Regions from separate parts of the Rhizobium sp. BK491 genome, predicted to be linked through region 2. Evidence: predicted binding sites of a transcription regulator. Region 2 holds the regulator's gene; each other region holds the start of a gene.
The links. The regulator LexA, encoded in region 2, represses DNA repair genes until DNA is damaged. The targets are predictions, from matches to a motif close to TGTTCNNNNTGTGTTCNG.

Region 1 (6,333 bases), 590 kb from region 2:
CCGACAGCGAGAATGAGATATCCATCGGCGGTGGGCACGACTTCATAGGGCGAGATATTCGGATGGGCGTTGCCGAGCCGCACAGGCGGCTTACCCGAGATCAGATAGTTCATGTTCTGATTGGCGAGCACTGCGGATTGTACATCGAGCAGCGCCATATCGATGAGTTGTCCTTCCCCGGTCTTCAGCGCATGGATCAGGGCGGCCTCGATTGCCGAAACGGCATAGATGCCGGTGAAGATATCGGCGATCGCGACGCCGGCCTTCATCGGCTGGCCATCCGGCTCGCCTGTGATCGACATGAAGCCGGACATGCCCTGCACGATATAGTCATAGCCGGCGAGACCGGCATAGGGACCGGTCTGGCCGAAGCCGGTGATCGAGCAATAGACGATGCGGGGATTGATCTTCTTCAGGCTTTCATAATCCAGCCCGTACTTTACCAGGCCGCCGAGCTTGAAATTCTCGATCACCACATCGGCCGTCTTTACCAGTCGGCGCACCAGGCCCTGTCCATCCTCGGTCTTGAGGTCGGCAGTAATGGAGCGTTTGCCGCGATTGGCAGAGTGGTAATAGGCGGCAGAGAGATTCTCGCCGTCCTTGCCTTCGACGAAGGGCGGTCCCCACTGGCGCGTGTCGTCGCCGCCGTCGGGATTTTCCACTTTGATGACATCGGCGCCGAGGTCGGCCAGCATCTGTCCGGCCCAGGGACCGGCGAGAACGCGGGCAAGCTCAATGACGCGAATACCGGAGAGCGGAGGTTTCTTGGTTTTCTGGTCCGTCATGTCGATCCGCTCTGCCGCTTACGGCGTGAATGCAGTTTCAGATGTATCGGATACCGGCTTGGAAGCAAAGCGCCGCTCGCGCCAGAGAATGTAAAGCCCCGAGCCGGTGATGATGAGGATGCCGAGCCATTTGATCGCATCCGGGAAATTGTCGAAGACGAGCCAGCCGAAGATCGTGGCGGAAACGATCTCGAAATACTGCAGCGGCGCAAGTGTCGAGGCCGGCACGGCGCGATAGGCATATACCGTGAGGATACCCGCCGCTGCCGCGGTGGCCCCGACACCGAGCAGATAGAGCATGGCCGTCAGATCCGGAATGACCGGATCGAGGATTGTAGATCCCGTCGTTCGACCGATGGCAAGCAGGACCACACTGATGCCGGTCCCCCATAAAGCCGTCTGGAACTGCATCGACCATGCGTCCTCGCTATGGGAGACCACGCGCGTGATCATGACGTAGACGGCGACGCAAAACGCGGTGACGATAGGAAGCAAGGCGAAAAAGCCGACTTCCTGAAAGCTTGGCTGGATGATCAGCATCGCGCCGAAAAAGCCGACGGCACAGGCGGTATAACGCCGCCAGCCGATGGTTTCCTTCAGGAAGACGCTGCTGAGGATGGTGAGTATCATCGGCTCGACGAAGAAGATGGCAATGGCATCGGCCACTTCCATCACCTGCAGCGTGGTCACGAACGACACCATGGACAGCGTGAGCACGGTGGCACGGATGGCATGGACGCCGCTGCGTCGCCAACCCCACACGCCCCATTTCCCGCGCATTGCCATCATGGGGAGCGCAAAAAGAGCCTGGAAGATGAAGCGGGCGGCGGTCACTTCGCCCGGCGGAATCGTGGTCGCCGCGAGCTTGGAGAAGATATCCATGACTGGCGAGAGGACGACGGAGAGAAACATCGTCACCAAACCGAAGGTCAGCTCCGACTGCTGCAATCGCGCCGAGGAGCCGCTGGAGGTGTTCATTGTGGAATTCCCATGAGAATCAGTTGTTTGCCGCTACCCTCTTGCACCAGTCGGCGAAGTTGGAAATGGCTTCCTCGGCACCGATTTCGTTGAGCGTCTCGTGCCGCATGTCGGGATAGATTTCGGTGGTGATACGAGAGAATCCGGCTTTTTCCAAATGCTTTGCCAACCAGGAAATCGCTTTCGCACCGTCGGTCGCCGGATCCTTGCCACCGCCGACGAGATGAATCGGCATGTCGCGGCGGAGACGATCGAGATGCGCCTTCTGTGGTGCGCGGAAGGTAAGTTCAAACAGGTCGAGCCAGAGCGAGACCGAGGCATCGAAGCCGCAAAGCGGATCGGCGATATATTTGTCCACCTGCTCGGGAATGCGCGAGAGCCAGTCGAAATCGGTGCGGCGGTTGGCGATCGATTTACCCCACGTGCCGAAGGTCAGTTTCGGCAGCGGTCCACTCGGAACGTCCGATCCCTTGAACATGCGCTCCGGTTTGAGGATGAGTTGGGCGGCGCGGCCGGCGAGGCCCGGATTGAAATTGGAATTCCAGACCGTGACGGCATCGAACTTGGCTGGATGCGTGACCACAGTATTCAGGCTAATCAACCCGCCCATGGAATGCCCGAACAGGATGATGGGCAGATCAGGATGGGAGCTTGCGGCAAGCTCGCGCATGGCGAGCACATCGGCGATCACCTGCTCGACACCATTTCTCCGGGCAAAGCGGCCGATGGGTGCATCGGGGGCCATCGTCTCGCCATGGCCGCGATGATCGTGAGCATAGACATGAAAGCCTCGGCCCGCCATCGCATCCGCGAAGGCCTCGTATCGGCGGGAATGCTCGGCGAGACCGTGCGATATCAGCAGGATGCCGCGAGCATCGGTTGCCGCCGGCAAATGATGATAGGCAAGGGTTGCGCCTGTCGGACTTTTCAGGCGCTGCGTCTCGGCGAACATATATTGGCTCCTCCCCAGTTAGACGAAAGGTTATCCTCCGCTCGATTGCAATGGATAGGTGGTAAAGCTCACAGAAATAAATCTTTCCGAGCGCCGTGATTCAGGATTGCGCCCGCTCGCTCAAACTGCTTATTTGTTCCCATAATGTTCTAGTTGGAGGCAGGAATGAAGCAGTGGCTTCGAGTATTTGCAGTTGTACTTCTTTCGGTCGGAACGGCGGCGAGCGCCATGGCTCAGGAACATAGCCGCGGACGGACGCGCTTTATCCTGGCGGCGAGCTGGGAGCCGGCATTTTGTCAGACGAACCAGAAAAAGGTGGAATGCCGGAACCAGTCGTCGAACAATCATGATGCCACGAATTTTTCTCTGCATGGCCTCTGGCCGATGCGGCAGGAATATTGCGATGTTTCCGAGGATCTGAAGCAGGCGGATCGTGGTCGCGACTGGAAGGATCTGCCTGCCGTGCAGCTTTCCCAAGACGTGAAGGCGAAGCTGGACAAGGCAATGCCAGGCACTCAATCCGGCCTGGAGCGGCATGAATGGATCAAGCACGGCACCTGCACGAAGCTCAGCGCCGATCAATATTTCTCCATCGCCGCTGGCCTGATCGCCGAACTCAATACGTCTGCCGTGCGGGATCTTTTCGCGCAGAATATCGGCAAAGAGCTGGATGCCGAAAGCATCAAGGCGGCCTTTGATCAGAGCTTCGGCGAGGGCGCCAATGCGCGCATCAAGATGAGCTGCCGCCGCGTCGGTGATGTCCGAATGATTTCGGAGCTGACCATCGGTCTCTCCGAAGATGCGATCGATCCCCAGCAGGGCAGTGAGCCGCGGCTCGCCAAACTGATCCAGGGGGCCGGCAGCACCTCCTTCGGCTGTGATCGGGGTGTGGTGGACGCGGCCGGTTTCTGAGAAAATACGGCCTTTCTGACGCGGATAATGCCCTCGGACAAGGTTTCGCCGTTGCCCGAGGGCGGGGTTTCGCCTACATAGCGGCACAAATCGCAACGCTATTCGCCCGTGGAGCAACCCAAGCTATGGCACGTCAGTTCATTTATCATATGGCCGGTCTGAATAAGTCCTATGGCGCCAAGAAGATTCTCGAGAATATCCATCTCTCCTTCTACCCCGATGCCAAGATCGGTATTCTCGGCCCGAACGGTGCAGGTAAGTCGACCGTGCTGCGCATCATGGCCGGCCTCGACAAGGAATATACCGGCGAAGCCTGGCTGGCCGAAGGCGCCACCATCGGCTACCTGGCGCAGGAGCCTCAGCTCGATCCCAACAAGACGGTTTTCGAAAACGTCATGGAAGGCGTTGCCAAGAAAACCGAAATCCTCAATCGCTACAACGAATTGATGATGAACTATTCCGACGAGACCGCGGAAGAGGGTGCCAAGCTCCAGGATATCATCGACAGCCAGAACCTCTGGGATCTGGAAAGCCAGGTGGAGATGGCGATGGAAGCCTTGTGCTGCCCGCCGCGCGATGCCGAAGTCACCAGCCTTTCAGGCGGTGAGCGCCGCCGTATTGCACTGTGCCGTCTGCTTCTCTCGCAGCCGGACCTGCTGCTGCTCGACGAACCGACCAACCATCTCGACGCTGAGACCATTGCCTGGCTGGAAAAGCACCTGCGCGACTATCCGGGTGCCGTGATGATGATCACCCACGACCGCTACTTCCTCGACAATGTTACCGGCTGGATTCTCGAACTCGACCGCGGTCGTGGCATTCCCTACGAAGGCAACTATTCCGCCTATCTGCGGGCCAAGGCCAAGCGCATGCAGCAGGAAGCCCGCGAAGAAGCTGGCCGCCAGAAGGCGATCAGCCGTGAACAGGAATGGATTGCCTCCAGCCCCAAGGCCCGCCAGGCCAAGTCCAAGGCGCGTATCAACGCTTACGAACAGCTGGTCGATGCTGCCGAAAATCAGCGTCCCGGTGATGCGCAGATCATCATTCCGGTCAGCGAGCGTCTCGGCCAGGTGGTGATCGAGATGGAGGGCATCACCAAGGGCTTCGAAGGCCGCACGCTGATCAACGATCTGTCGATCAAGCTGCCGCCCGGCGGCATCGTTGGCATCATTGGCCCGAACGGCGCCGGCAAGACGACCCTGTTCAAGATGATCACCGGGCAGGAAAAGCCGGATGCCGGCACGGTTCGCATCGGCGAGACGGTGCATCTCAGCTATGTCGACCAGAGCCGCGACGCGCTTGACGGCAATAAGACGGTATGGGAGGAAATCTCCGGCGGCGCCGAAGTCATCAAGCTCGGCAAGTTCGACATGAACTCGCGCGCCTATTGCGGCGCCTTTAACTTCAAGGGCGGCGACCAGCAGCAGAAGGTCGGCAATCTCTCTGGCGGTCAGCGCAACCGCGTTCATCTGGCCAAGATGTTGAAGGCTGGCGGCAACGTGCTTCTGCTCGACGAACCAACCAACGACCTCGATACGGAAACGCTGGGGGCGCTGGAAAGCGCGCTTGAAAACTTCGCGGGCTGCGCCATCATCATTAGCCACGATCGCATGTTCCTCGACCGCCTGGCCACGCACATCCTGGCCTTTGAAGGCGAAGGGCATGTCGAATGGTTCGAAGGCAATTTCGAAGATTACGAGCAGGACAAGATCCGCCGTCTCGGCCCCGATGCCCTTAATCCGGGCAGCCAGGCGCATAAGCGCCTGACACGCTGAGCTCCCGGTTTGGCTCTTTGAAAACCCCGGCTTGTCCGGGGTTTTCGTTTATGTAGCAATCGCCCTCGATATTCTGTTTTCGCCGGAAACTAATGGATTTCCGACGTCGAACTCCCTTGGCTAGCCGATTGGCTCTTGCCAAGAAAACCCAAATCACATAAAGATATCTTTATATCTTGATTGGGTGCAGAATGACAGATCTGGTTAAACTCGGCTTGGATGACGTAGTGGACGTGTTGAAGGCAGTCGGAGAGCCGACGAGGCTGCGTCTTCTCGCGCTTCTTGCTGCCGGCGATCTCACGGTGACCGATCTTACCGAAATCCTTAGCCAGTCGCAGCCGCGCATTTCCCGGCATTTGAAGCTGCTCGGCGAAGCCGGTCTGATTGATCGTTATCAGGAAGGCGCCTGGGCTTACTTCCGGCTGAAGCAGGAGGGCAAGGCCGTGACGCTGGCCCGCAGCCTCCTGCGCCATACCGCAGAAAAGGATACGGTGCTGCTGCGTGACGGGGAACGTCTTGCTTCCGTGAAGCGCATCCGGGCCGAACGCGCCCAGGCCTATTTCAGCCGCAATGCCGCCGAGTGGGATGAACTGCGTCGTCTCCATGTCGCCGACGAGGATGTCGACAAAGCGCTGATCGACCTGATCGGCCCGCAACCAATCGACTCCTTCCTGGATCTCGGCACCGGCACGGGCCGGATGCTGCAGCTTCTGACCGGGCATTACCGCCGCGCCATCGGCATCGATGCCAGCCGTGACATGCTGGCGGTCGCTCGCGCCAATCTCGACCGGGCCAACATCACAAGCGCCTCCGTGCGGCATGGCGATATTTTCAACCTGCCGCTCGAGCAGCAGGATTTTGATCTCATCACCATCCACCAGGTGCTGCATTTCCTTGATCAGCCGGAGGTTGCGATCAATGAGGCCGCACG
Region 2 (6,333 bases):
CGGATTGGCACCGGAAGAACCAGCCAGGCGAACCGTCGAAGTCGAGGCGTTCTGCTCGTGATCTGCATGCAGGATGAAGATGCGGTCCATGGCGCGGGCAAGCACCGGGTTGACGACATATTCTTCGCACGGAACGGCAAAGCACATGCGCAGGAAGTTCGACGCATAGTCGAGGTCATTCTTCGGATAAACGAAGGGCTGGCCGATATGGTACTTATAGGCCATGGCGGCAAGCGTCGGCATCTTGGCGATCATGCGCAGGCTTGCGACCATGCGCTGGTGCGGATCGGTGATGTCGGTCGAGTCGTGATAGAAGGCGGAGAGCGCGCCGACACAGCCGCACATGACGGCCATCGGATGCGCGTCGCGGCGGAAGCCGGTGAAGAAGCGCGACATCTGCTCGTGCACCATCGTGTGGTGGGTCACACGATAGTCGAAGTCCTTCTTCTGCGCTGCTGTCGGCAGTTCGCCGTAGAGAAGGAGGTAGCAGACTTCGAGGAAATCGCCGTGTTCGGCCAGCTGATCGATCGGATAGCCGCGGTGCAGCAGAACGCCTTCGTCGCCATCGATATAGGTGATGCTCGACTCGCACGATGCGGTGGAGGTGAAACCAGGATCGTAAGTGAAAGTGGAGGTGTTCTTGTAAAGGGCACCAATATCAATGACACTCGGGCCGATGGTTCCGGTCTTGACCGGCAGGTCCACCGTCTTTTCACCCCAAGTTAGTTTCGCGCTTTGTTCCGTCATGCTGATCCTCCAAGATTTGGCGGGATTGACGCCATAAAAAGCGCCAAAAGGTTAAGCGACTACCGACTAGCTATATGATCCAGAGCCTAATGCCAAGTTATCCTAACGCCAAATTGTGCAATGCAGTATCAACTTTTGGGCACTGCAGAAGCGTCCTTTCGTATGCTACGCCGGGAAACCGGTCCAATTGAGCTTTGTTCCCGCCGATTTCAGTTGAATTCACTGGATGGTGACGGCACAAATCGCGCAGAAGCTGTAATTTGGCGCGGGGGCAGTCAGCGAGTGCCTAATTTCGAGGCATCCGACCAGCAGGAAGAGAGCAGGGACGTCACCGCGTCTCCGCAACCTCATGCCTTTTCCGCCACCATTACCCTCCGCGCCAAAGCGCAACAATGGGAACGAACACAGGATCAGGCGCCGCTGACGTCGCGTTTCCTGCGTGTCCCGAAGCGTCTTGGAACCGCTGTTCTCGGCTTGATTGCGGAGGAGGCGGCCCATGGCCGTGCTGTTCTTTTCGCGCCGATCTATATGGGTTTGGGTGCGATTATCTGGTTCGAGGCGCAAGTCGATCCGCCTCCGCAGGCGTTTCTCGCAGGCCTCGTTCTGTTTGCTTTGGGTTTTTTGCTAAAGCGCGATGCGGGCAGGCTGCTTCATCACACGCTTTTCGCCGGTATGCTCATCTGCCTGGGCATGGCGCTCGCGCAGTGGGAAAGTTGGCGGGTTTCCACCGTCATGCTCGACTCGGCCGTGACGACGACCGTGACCGGGCAGATCGAGCGACGGGAATTCTATGACAATGGGCGCTGGCGCTATATCGTCCGCGTCGAGGCAACGGAAAAACCCTCTATCCGTCGCGCGCCGCAGCGGGTTACGGTCTTCGTGCGCAAGCAGGCGGAGCCGTTCGATCTGGGGGATCGAATCCGGGGCAGGGCGCGCCTGACGCCTCCGGCCGGACCGGCATTGACGGGTCTCAACGATTTTGCCTTCAGCTCCTATTTCAACGGCATCGGCGCGAATGGCTTTGCCTACGGAACGCCGGAATTATTATCGCCATCCGGTGACAATGTTGCCGGCTCGCTACTGGATGCGGCCGATATCTGGCTCGCTGGCCTGCGCAACAGCATAGGCGACCGCATCAGGCAAACCTTGCCCGGAGATACCGGCGCCTTTGCAGCAGCGCTTGTCACCGATGAGAGACGTGCGATCTCGAAGGATACGACCGAGGCTCTGAGAATTGCCGGCCTGACCCACATCATCGCAATTTCCGGTCTCAACATGGCGTTGTCGGCTGGCATCTTCTATGTCGGTCTGCGCTATTTGTTCAGCCTGTTTCCCGGCGTCGTCCAGGCTTGGCCGACGAAGAAGTTCGCAGCCTTCGGCGCGCTTCTAACGGTAACGGCCTATTACCTCATTTCCGGATTCGGCGTCTCCGCCGAACGCGCCTTCATCATGATGGCGATCATGCTGGTGGCCGTACTTTTCGACAGGCCATCCATCAGCTTGCGCAATGTGGCGCTCTCAGCCATCGTCATCCTAGTCTTGTCACCGTCTCAGGTACTCGGTCCGAGTTTCCAGATGTCTTACGCCGCTACGCTGGCGCTGGTATCAGGCTATTCGCTCTGGAAACGACGGCGGCATCGCGAAAACATCCTGCCGCGCATCCGTCTGTTAAGTCCGCTACTGTTCGTCACGCGCTTCTTTGGAGGTGTGATGTCGACCTCGTTCATCGGCGGTGCGTCGACGGCCATTTTCTCGATCGAGCATTTTCACCGGTTGGCGACATATGGACTTGCTGCCAATCTTGCGGCCATGCCCGTCGTCTCTTTCATCGTCATGCCCTTCGGTATGATGGCGATGCTGCTGATGCCTTTCGGAATCGATGGACCGTTCTGGAAAGTCACCGGTGAGGGACTGGAGCTTGTGATCGCTATTGCAAAAACGGTGGCTGGGTGGGGAGGTGACATTACCTTTGGCCGCCAGCCCGGCTGGCTGATGCCGACTTTCATCGCCGGCTTCCTGATCATGAGCATGCTGCGGACCCGGCTTCGCCATCTGGGCCTGTTGCTGCTGCTGTCATCTGTCGGTGTAGCCGCGTTCGGCTCTGGTGTGCCGAAGCCGGATCTGATGATCTCGGAAGATGGCATTCTGGTTGCCTTGCGCCAGGACGATATCCTCGCCACCAATCGCGAGAGACCGCAGGCCTTCATCTTCGAGCAATGGCAGAAAGCGCTGGTCGCGGCCGAACATCAACCGCCGACCATGCTTCCGACCGATAGCCGGCTTCCGCAGATCAGCAAGACGGATCGGCATAAGCGATTAAGCAATGCCGAGCAGAAGGCGGTCCGCACAGCAATGGAAGAAGCTTTGGACCGCACCATGCAAGGCAGCTTTGCTTGTCAGAAGGGAGCATGGTGTGTCGCCATGCTCGAAAACGGCGCGATATTGGTCACCATCGAGAACGCAGCCTATCTGCCCACGGCTTGCGACACCGGGAATATTATCGTGACGCCAATCCGGCTGCGGCTGGACCATTGCCGCTCCGGAGCAACGCTCATAACCGGTGCGACATTGCGCAAAACCGGCTCCATCGAAATGGTGCTTACCTCAGACAAACCCATTATATCCGCCGCATTCAACAACCCGCAGCGCCCATGGACCAGGCATCGAACTTATGATTGGCGCACCGGCAAATTTAACGCGCCAATTGCAAAGGCACCACCAGTTCTGGACAATTCACCGGTCAGTGATAGCGACGAATAAGGCCGACGAGCTTGCCCTGAACCTTGACGCGATCCGGCCCGAAGATGCGGGTTTCATAGGCTGGGTTCGCGGCTTCCAGCGCGATGGAGGCACCCTTGCGACGGAAGCGCTTCAAGGTAGCTTCTTCATCGTCGACGAGTGCAACGACGATATCGCCGGGATTGGCCGTGGTCGAATTGCGGATAATGACCGTATCGCCGTCGAAAATTCCGGCGTCGATCATCGAATCTCCTCGAACTTCAAGCGCATAATGTTCGCCGGAGCCGAGCATGTCGGCGGGAACGGTAATGTCGTGCGTATTGTTCTGGATGGCGGAGATCGGAACGCCGGCTGCGATGCGACCCATCACGGGTACGGACGCCGAGCCGTTGTGATCGTCATTTGCCACTTTCGACGGAGCGGGCGGGGCAACGGGCTGTGGCTTGCCGAGGCTGCCCTCGATGACGCTGGGCGAAAAACCGCGGCGCTGTTGCAGGCTCGGATTATAGGCGTCGGGAAGCTTGATGACTTCGAGCGCTCTGGCCCGGTTCGGCAGCCTGCGGATGAAACCTCGCTCCTCCAGCGCCGTGATCAGGCGGTGAATGCCGGATTTGGATGCCAAATCCAGTGCATCCTTCATCTCGTCGAAGGATGGCGGAACACCGGATTCCTTCATGCGTTCGTGAATGAAGAGAAGCAGTTCCTGCTGCTTGCGCGTCAACATCGTCTTGGAACCCCAGAATCAAGAAAAGCCGTGAAACAAATCCAGAACGGACACTATATGTTCCATATGTGTTCCGCAAGTGCTTAAATTTCGGTAAAGCCTTGTGGGGCCAGTTAAATAATTACCATTTGCGAATAGATCGGATCGGAACATCGAGGCGCCATATCTGCGTTAACCCATGGAAAAATATGAGAAATGCCGCTCTGTTCGCTCCCAGGGCCTTGTCGTTCAGTCCGTGCGCCCAGCATTTGGATCAAAGTGCCACACTACTGCATAAGCCGGCTATGGGAGAGAATCAGCAATCACGTTTGCGAGATCGCCTTCAATCCATGTCGTGTGCTTCGGGATGTTCCGTCCTTCCATCTTGAATTGCTTGGGGGATGGGCGCAAATCTGCTTCCGCAAGCAAACAGGAGAAGCCATGATTTCGTCTCCGCATCCGCTGGATCATCTCGTGCTGCCGACCGTCAATATCGCTCTGGCGCGCGAACGCCTCGGCAAGCTCGGTTTCACGGTGGCTCCAGATGCGCGCCATCCCTTTGGCACTCAGAATGCCTGCGTCTTCCTTGCCGATAAAACCTATCTCGAACCTCTGGGCGTCGCATCTCCGGAGCAATGCGAGAAGAGCATCGTGGATGGCAATGTTTTCGTCGCGCGCGATCAGGCTTATCGTTTCCGGGTGGGGGATGATGGCTTCTCGGCCGTGGTATTCGGTACGGATGATGCGGTGGCGGATGACAAGCGTTTCAACGCGGCGGCGATTTCGGCGGGGCGAATGCTGGATTTCTCCCGTCCGATGAAGATGCCGGATGGAACCGAAACCACGGCAGGCTTTCGTCTTGCCTTTGCCGCCGATCTGCGCGCGCCGGATTTTCTCGCTTTCTGCTGTCAGCGCATCAATCCGCTGCCGGCTGATCGCAGCGCGCTCGAGCGTCACGAGAACGGCGTGACTGGTATCGCGCGGGTAGCGCTTTGCGCGCCGAAGCCGGCGGTCTATCGCGGTTTCTTCGAAGAGGTTGTCGGCGCCCCACGCATTATGGAGCATTCCTTTGGCCTGACAATCAGGACTGCCAATGCCGATCTGGAGATTTTGACGCCCGAAGGAATGGAGGCATTCTATGATCTGCCTGTTCGCACGAATGATCCGGGGCTCAGGGCGCGGGCAATCCTTTTCAAAACGCGCGATCTTTCCGTGACATCGTCGCATTTCACTGCTAACGGCGTCACCTATACGCGTAAGAACAATCGTCTATTGGCGAGGTTGGCGCCCGGTCAGGGCGCATTGTTCGCCTTTGAGGAGATAAAATGAGCACAAATTCCGAAGTCACCGTCGGCGAGGGTGCCTCCAAGGTCCTTTTTTCCAATACTGCAAAGCTGTCGCTGATCGCCGGTCCCTGCCAGATGGAAAGCCGCGACCATGCTTTCATGGTTGCCGGCGTTTTGAAGGAACTTTGCGGCAAGCTGGGCATCGGCCTCGTCTACAAGTCCTCCTTCGACAAGGCCAACCGCACTTCGCTGTCCGGCAAGAGGGGCATCGGCCTGGAAAAGGCGCTGGAGGTTTTTGAAGACCTGAAGAAGGAATATGGCTTCCCGGTCCTGACCGACATCCACACGGAAGAGCAGTGCGCCATCGTTTCCAAGACGGTCGATATCCTGCAGATCCCGGCTTTCCTGTCGCGCCAGACAGACCTTTTGGTTGCCGCTGCCAAGACCGGCCGCGTGGTCAACGTCAAGAAAGGCCAGTTCCTGGCGCCATGGGATATGAAGAACGTGCTTGCCAAGCTGAACGAAAGCGGCAATCCGAATATTCTTCTTTGCGAGCGCGGCGCCTCCTTTGGCTACAATACGCTTGTTTCCGACATGCGCTCGCTGCCGATCATGGCGGCGATGGGCGCGCCCGTCATCTTCGACGCGACCCATTCCGTGCAGCAGCCAGGCGGACAGGGCGGTTCGACCGGCGGCGATCGCCGGTTCGTCGAGACACTGGCGCGCGCCGCCGTCGCCGTCGGTGTCGCAGGCGTTTTTGTCGAGACGCATGAGGATCCGGACAATGCACCGTCAGATGGCCCGAACATGGTCTATCTGAAGGATATGCCGCGGCTTCTGGAGAAGCTGCTGGCCTTC
Region 3 (6,333 bases), 260 kb from region 2:
CCGAGCAGAAGGCGCTCGAGACCCAGATGGCGCAGACGCAGAAGCTCAATGCTGTCGGCACGCTCGCAGGCGGCATCGCGCATGACTTCAACAACGTTCTGACGGCGATCCTTCTGTCTTCCGACCATCTCCTGCTGCAGGCGCGGCCTTCCGATGCCAGCTTTGCGGATCTGATGGAAATCAAGCGCAATGCCAATCGTGCGGCCGTGTTGGTGCGGCAGTTGCTCGCCTTCTCGCGCAAGCAGACCATGCGGCCGACGATCCTGAACCTGACGGATGTGATCGGCGATCTGCGCATGCTGGTGGACCGGCTGCTATCGGGTACGCATGTCAAACTCGACGTCGATTACGGGCGCGACCTCTGGCCTGTGAAAACCGATCTCTCACAGTTCGAGCAGGTGCTGATCAACCTCTGCGTCAATGCCCGCGATGCCATGCCGGGCGGCGGTACGCTGACGCTGCGCACCCGCAATCTGCGCGCGGCCGATGTCAGCGCCTTCAACTATCCCTACCTTCCGCATGAGGATATGGTGCTCGTCGAGGTCAGCGATACCGGAACCGGTATTGCGCCTGAGATCATGGACAAGATTTTCGAGCCTTTCTTCACGACCAAGGAAGTGGGCAAGGGCACCGGCCTCGGCCTTGCCATGGTTTACGGCATCATCAAGCAATCCGGCGGCTACATCCAGCCGGAATCGGAAGTTGGCAAGGGAACGACCTTCCGCATTTTCCTGCCGCGGCACATCGTGGAAATGCCCTCGGTAACCGAAGCGAAAGTGTCGGAAAGCCGCGATGTTACGGCCATGGACCAGGGTGCGGGTGTCGCCCCTTCTTCGGAAGAACCGGCCGATCTTACAGGCAAGTCCGCTGTCGTGCTGCTTGTCGAGGACGAAGAGGCGGTACGCCGCGGTGGCAAGCGCATGCTTGAGACGCGGGGTTATACCGTCCACGAGGCCGGCTCCGGCGTTGAGGCGCTCGACATCATGGAGGAGCTCGACGGACAGGTCGATGTCGTCGTCTCCGACGTCGTCATGCCCGAGATGGACGGGCCGACGCTGCTGCGCGAATTGCGCAAGAAATATCCGGATCTGAAGTTCATCTTCGTTTCGGGTTATGCCGAGGATGCCTTTGCCCGCAACCTGCCAGCGGACGCGCAATTCGGCTTCCTGCCGAAGCCATTCTCGCTGAAGCAGCTTGCCGTCGTCGTACGCGAGACCCTGGACAAGAATTAAGAAGGAGGCGTTTCGCGCCTCTCCATGTTGCCGATTGAGGCGCAACGGTATAATCAACCGACCATGATCGACCTCGCCAAGCCCGTTTTCCAAATGTGGTGGCGCTCCTTCTAGGAGCGGCAGTCGTCATGTCTTGAAATCGACCCTGCCGCCGTAATCCGGCAGGCATTATACATTTCCGTTTTTCCCTTCCCGATTGCGGCGGCTCCTTTTGCGGAGCAATGAAATGTTTTCCCCTACCGATAATCGTCCCGTCATCCTGACGGGCGACCGGACCACGGGTCCACTCCATCTCGGCCATTATGCCGGGTCGCTGAAAAGCCGCGTTGCACTTCAGCACAGCCATGAGCAATTCCTGCTCTTGGCGGATACGCAGGCACTGACGGACAATGCGCATGATCCCCAGAAAGTGCAGCGCAACGTCCTTGAAGTCGCCACGGACTATCTTGCAGTCGGCATCGATCCGGCGCTGACAACGATCTGCGTTCAATCCGCTTTACCCGCGCTCGCGGAATTGACACTACTCTATCTGAATTTCGTGACTGTCAGTCGCCTGGAGCGCAATCCGACGATCAAGACGGAGATCCAGCTGCGCGGTTTCGAACGCGACGTGCCGGCCGGCTTTCTCTGCTACCCGGTCGCGCAAGCCGCCGATATCACCGCCTTTAAGGCGACCGTCGTTCCCGTCGGCGAGGATCAGGCGCCGTTGATCGAGCAGACAAACGAGATTGTTCGCCGTCTCAACCGGCAGATCGGGCGAGACGTTCTGGTGGAGGCAACAGCGATGGTGCCGGCTATCGGGCGTCTGCCCGGCGTCGACGGCAAGGCGAAGATGAGCAAATCGCAGGGTAATGCGATCCCGCTTTCGGCATCGTCCGATGAGATCAGGGATGCGGTGCGGCGCATGTATACCGATCCGGATCACCTGCGTGTCAGCGATTTCGGCAAGGTCGAGGGAAACATCGTCTTCACCTATTTCGATGCCTTTTGCGAGGATCGGCAATTCGTCGAAGAGATGAAAGAGCATTATCGCCGCGGCGGACTTGGAGACGTCACCTTGAAGAGACATCTCGAGGATGTCCTGCAGGCGCTGCTCGCGCCGATCAGAGAGCGTCGTGCGCTTTATGCTGCTGAACCGGACTATGTGATGGAAGTCTTGCGGGAGGGGACGCGAAAGGCGAGGGAACGGACAGAGGCGACGCTTGCCGAATTAAGGTCAGCGCTGGGTCTGTTCTCTCTCACTTGAAAGAAAGAGAACGGCCGGGCGCTCGCACACCCGGCCGTTCCTGTGACGAGGGCCTTGATTAGTCCGCCAGAGCTACGGCGATTTCCGCGGCCAAACGCGCATTGTTTTCGACAAGCGCGATGTTGGTCTTGAGGCTGCGGCCTTCGGTGATGTCGAAGATCGTGCTCAGCAGATAGGGCGTAACCGCCTTGCCGGTGATCTCGTCGCGCTCGGCGCTGTCGAGGGCCCGCTCGATATAGATTTCCATCTCCTCGCGCGGAATCTCGTCGGCTTCCGGAACCGGATTGGCGATCAGCATGCCGCCATCGATGCCCAGCTGCTCGCGCGTCGTCTGGAAGTTGGCGATGGCCGCCGGGCTGTTCAGCGTCAGCGGGCTTGTCAGGCCGGATGAGCGCGACCAGAAGGCCGGAAACTCGGTGCTGTCGTAGGTGACGACCGGAACGCCGCGGGTTTCGAGCACTTCGAGCGTCTTCGGAATATCGAGGATCGCCTTGGCGCCGGCGCAGACGACGATGACGCCGGTGCGGGACAGCTCTTCAAGATCGGCCGAAATATCGAAACTTTCTTCGGCGCCGCGATGGACGCCCCCGATGCCGCCGGTGGCGAAAACCTTGATGCCGGCGCGGGCGGCCGCGATCATCGTGGCGGCAACGGTGGTCGCGCCCGTGCGGCGTTCGGCGATCGCAAAGGCAATGTCGGCGCGCGAAACCTTCATCGCACCTTCCGTCTTGGCCAATGCTTCCAGCTCTTGCGGCTCCAGGCCGATATGCAACGTGCCATGGATGACAGCGATGGTCGCGGGTACCGCGCCTTCCTGCCGGATGATCGCTTCGACGCTGCGAGCCATCTCGATATTGCCAGGATAGGGCATGCCGTGGGTGATGATCGTCGATTCCAACGCAACGATCGGCGCACCGCGCAGCTTGGCGGCAGCGACTTCCTTCGAATAGGAGATCGGAAGCAGGGGCGAGATAGGCTGGGTCATTGTCGTTTCCAATTCACTGAAACAATATACGCGTTTTGAACAGGCTTCATGACAGAATATCGGCCTCGGGAACAAGGGCCAGCACTGTCTTTAGCAGCTCGGGAGAGAGATTTTCTGCCGTCGCATAGGGGGACTGGACTGTGATTGCCGCCGCTGCCGCGCCATGACGGACGGCTTCTGCGAGATCGTGGCCGGCCATCAGCGCCGCAAGAACGCCGGAGGCAAGCGAGTCTCCCGCACCGGTGACATCGGCGACATCTTCGACGATAGGCGGCTGCAAGCTGACCACGATATCACGCGAGAATGCGATCAGGGGGCGCTTGCCACGCGTGATCACGCCGTTGCGCAGATCGAGCGCGCGCAAAGCGCTCACCCATTCGCGTGGGTCTTCCGGGCGGATTCCAGTCAATGCGGCGGCTTCGGCTTCGTTGAGGAACAGGTGGTCGATGCCGGCAAGGCTCGGCTTTAGCCGCACCACTTTTGCCGGCGAGATGGCGATAGCGGCGACCGGCTTGCCGCATATAGCGGCTCTTGCCGCGATTGCGCCTAAGGTTTCGGCCGGCAGATTGGCGTCGCAGAGAATGAGGTCGGTTTCATCGAAGGCATCGCGAACGGCGCGAATCGCCAGGCGTCGCGGAACGAAGAGCTTGTAGAGCTCCATATCTGCAAGCGCGATGACCAGATTGCCGTCATTCTCAAGGATCGCGGTATAGCTCGGCGTCTTGCGATCGAGGAAGACGAAGGGTTTGTCGTCGATGCCGGCGTGGCTTGCAGCCTCGGCCACCATTTCGCCGGAGGGGTCGCCGCCGCGGGGCGAGATCAGCTTTACGTCGAAGCCGAGGCGGGCGAGATTTCGCGCCGCATTGAAGCCGCCGCCGCCGGGCTCCTCGAACCATGCGCCGGGGTTGCTGGCGCCGGGCGCCGTCTCGCCGAAGATGCGGCCACGCCGGTCTATATGGGCGCCGCCGAGAACGAGAATCTTTTTCGCCATAGGGTTATCCTCGGCAGTCGAAAAGACGAATCGAGCGGGGCGGCGACAGGCGTGAATTGGCCGCCCCATAACCGTAAGTATCTGGGAAGAAAGAAGAAAACAAAAGTAGAACGGAAATCATTTTATCTTTTTCTTTCAATTGCTTGTTGTGCTCTTGCGATAAGAGAACAAATAGAGTACAGAATTCTCATCGGCGGCGACATTGCTAGAGCGGCTTCAATAACCTAAAGGTGGATCGAATGTCTCAGAATTCTTTGCGGCTTGTAGAGGACAAATCGGTGGATAAAAGCAAGGCACTTGAAGCGGCACTCTCTCAAATTGAGCGGTCGTTCGGCAAGGGCTCGATCATGAAGCTCGGCTCCAACGAGAACGTGGTCGAAATCGAAACGGTTTCCACCGGCTCTCTGAGCCTCGATATCGCTCTCGGCATTGGCGGCTTGCCGAAGGGGCGCATCATCGAAATCTACGGGCCGGAAAGCTCTGGTAAGACGACTTTGGCCCTGCAGACCATTGCAGAGGCACAAAAAAAGGGGGGCATCTGCGCCTTTGTGGACGCAGAACATGCGCTGGATCCGGTCTATGCCCGCAAGCTCGGCGTCGACCTGCAGAACCTGTTGATCTCGCAGCCGGATACCGGCGAGCAGGCGCTTGAAATCACCGATACGCTGGTGCGCTCCGGCGCGATCGACGTCCTCGTCGTCGACTCCGTTGCGGCATTGACGCCGCGCGCCGAGATCGAAGGCGAAATGGGCGACAGCCTGCCGGGCCTGCAGGCCCGCCTGATGAGCCAGGCGCTGCGCAAGCTCACGGCTTCCATCTCGAAGTCCAACACCATGGTGATCTTCATCAACCAGATCCGCATGAAGATCGGCGTCATGTTCGGTTCGCCGGAAACGACGACGGGCGGTAACGCGCTGAAGTTCTACGCCTCGGTTCGCCTCGATATCCGCCGCATCGGTGCTGTCAAGGAGCGCGAAGAGGTGATCGGCAACCAGACGCGCGTCAAGGTCGTCAAGAACAAGATGGCGCCTCCCTTCAAGCAGGTCGAATTCGACATCATGTATGGCGAAGGCGTTTCCAAGACCGGCGAACTGGTCGATCTCGGCGTCAAGGCCGGCATCGTCGAAAAGTCCGGCGCCTGGTTTTCCTATAACAGCCAGCGTCTCGGCCAGGGCCGCGAGAACGCGAAAATCTTCCTGCGCGACAATCCGGATCTCTCGCGCGAAATCGAATTGTCGCTGCGCCAGAATGCCGGCCTGATCGCCGATCGCTTCCTGCAGAATGGCGGCCCCGATGCCGATGATGGCGATACCTCTGGCGAATAAAGGCTTCGGGAAGCAATTCCCGACCTAAGATCGAGACCCAAAAGTCGAAACCGGCCGTATTGTCCAAGGGATGTGCGGCCGGTTTTGTTCGTGCGGCTGGACAGCGCCGGGAGCGGACGATAAAAGCCACTGACTTTGATGCAAGTTGCTGAGCGCAGGACTGAAGGGCCCCATATGAGCGGTGTTAATGAAATCCGGTCGACCTTCCTCGACTATTTTAAGAAAAACGGCCACGAGATCGTGCCGTCGAGCCCGCTGGTGCCGCGCAACGATCCGACATTGATGTTCACCAATGCCGGCATGGTGCAGTTCAAGAACGTGTTCACCGGCCTGGAGCAGCGTCCCTATACGACGGCGTCTACCGCGCAGAAATGCGTGCGCGCCGGCGGCAAGCATAACGACCTCGACAATGTCGGCTATACCGCCCGTCATCACACCTTCTTCGAGATGCTCGGCAATTTCTCCTTTGGCGACTATTTCAAGGAGCGCGCCATCGAGCTTGCCTGGAACCTGATCACCAAGGAATTCGGCCTCGATGCCAAGCGCCTGCTGGT

Region 1: the regulator LexA is predicted to act here: its motif matches at 2,850-2,867, upstream of FHX05_RS03840 (ribonuclease).
Region 3: the regulator LexA is predicted to act here: its motif matches at 4,618-4,635, upstream of recA (recombinase RecA).

The regions. Positions count from the first base shown of each region.
Region 1 is NZ_JACIAR010000001.1:773,288-779,620, reverse strand. Features, by position in the region: gene FHX05_RS03855 (CaiB/BaiF CoA-transferase family protein) at 1-785, opposite strand, end outside; gene FHX05_RS03850 (DMT family transporter) at 804-1,763, opposite strand; gene FHX05_RS03845 (alpha/beta hydrolase) at 1,783-2,715, opposite strand; gene FHX05_RS03840 (ribonuclease) at 2,881-3,627, shown strand; gene ettA (energy-dependent translational throttle protein EttA) at 3,753-5,402, shown strand; gene FHX05_RS03830 (metalloregulator ArsR/SmtB family transcription factor) at 5,594-6,333, shown strand, end outside.
Region 2 is NZ_JACIAR010000001.1:186,754-193,086, forward strand. Features, by position in the region: gene gltA (citrate synthase) at 1-747, opposite strand, end outside; gene FHX05_RS01040 (ComEC/Rec2 family competence protein) at 1,276-3,507, shown strand; gene lexA (transcriptional repressor LexA) at 3,488-4,210, opposite strand; gene FHX05_RS01050 (VOC family protein) at 4,631-5,518, shown strand; gene kdsA (3-deoxy-8-phosphooctulonate synthase) at 5,515-6,333, shown strand, end outside.
Region 3 is NZ_JACIAR010000001.1:449,339-455,671, reverse strand. Features, by position in the region: gene FHX05_RS02355 (PAS domain-containing sensor histidine kinase) at 1-1,232, shown strand, start outside; gene trpS (tryptophan--tRNA ligase) at 1,459-2,478, shown strand; gene FHX05_RS02345 (pseudouridine-5'-phosphate glycosidase) at 2,537-3,463, opposite strand; gene FHX05_RS02340 (carbohydrate kinase family protein) at 3,510-4,454, opposite strand; gene recA (recombinase RecA) at 4,694-5,779, shown strand; gene alaS (alanine--tRNA ligase) at 5,954-6,333, shown strand, end outside.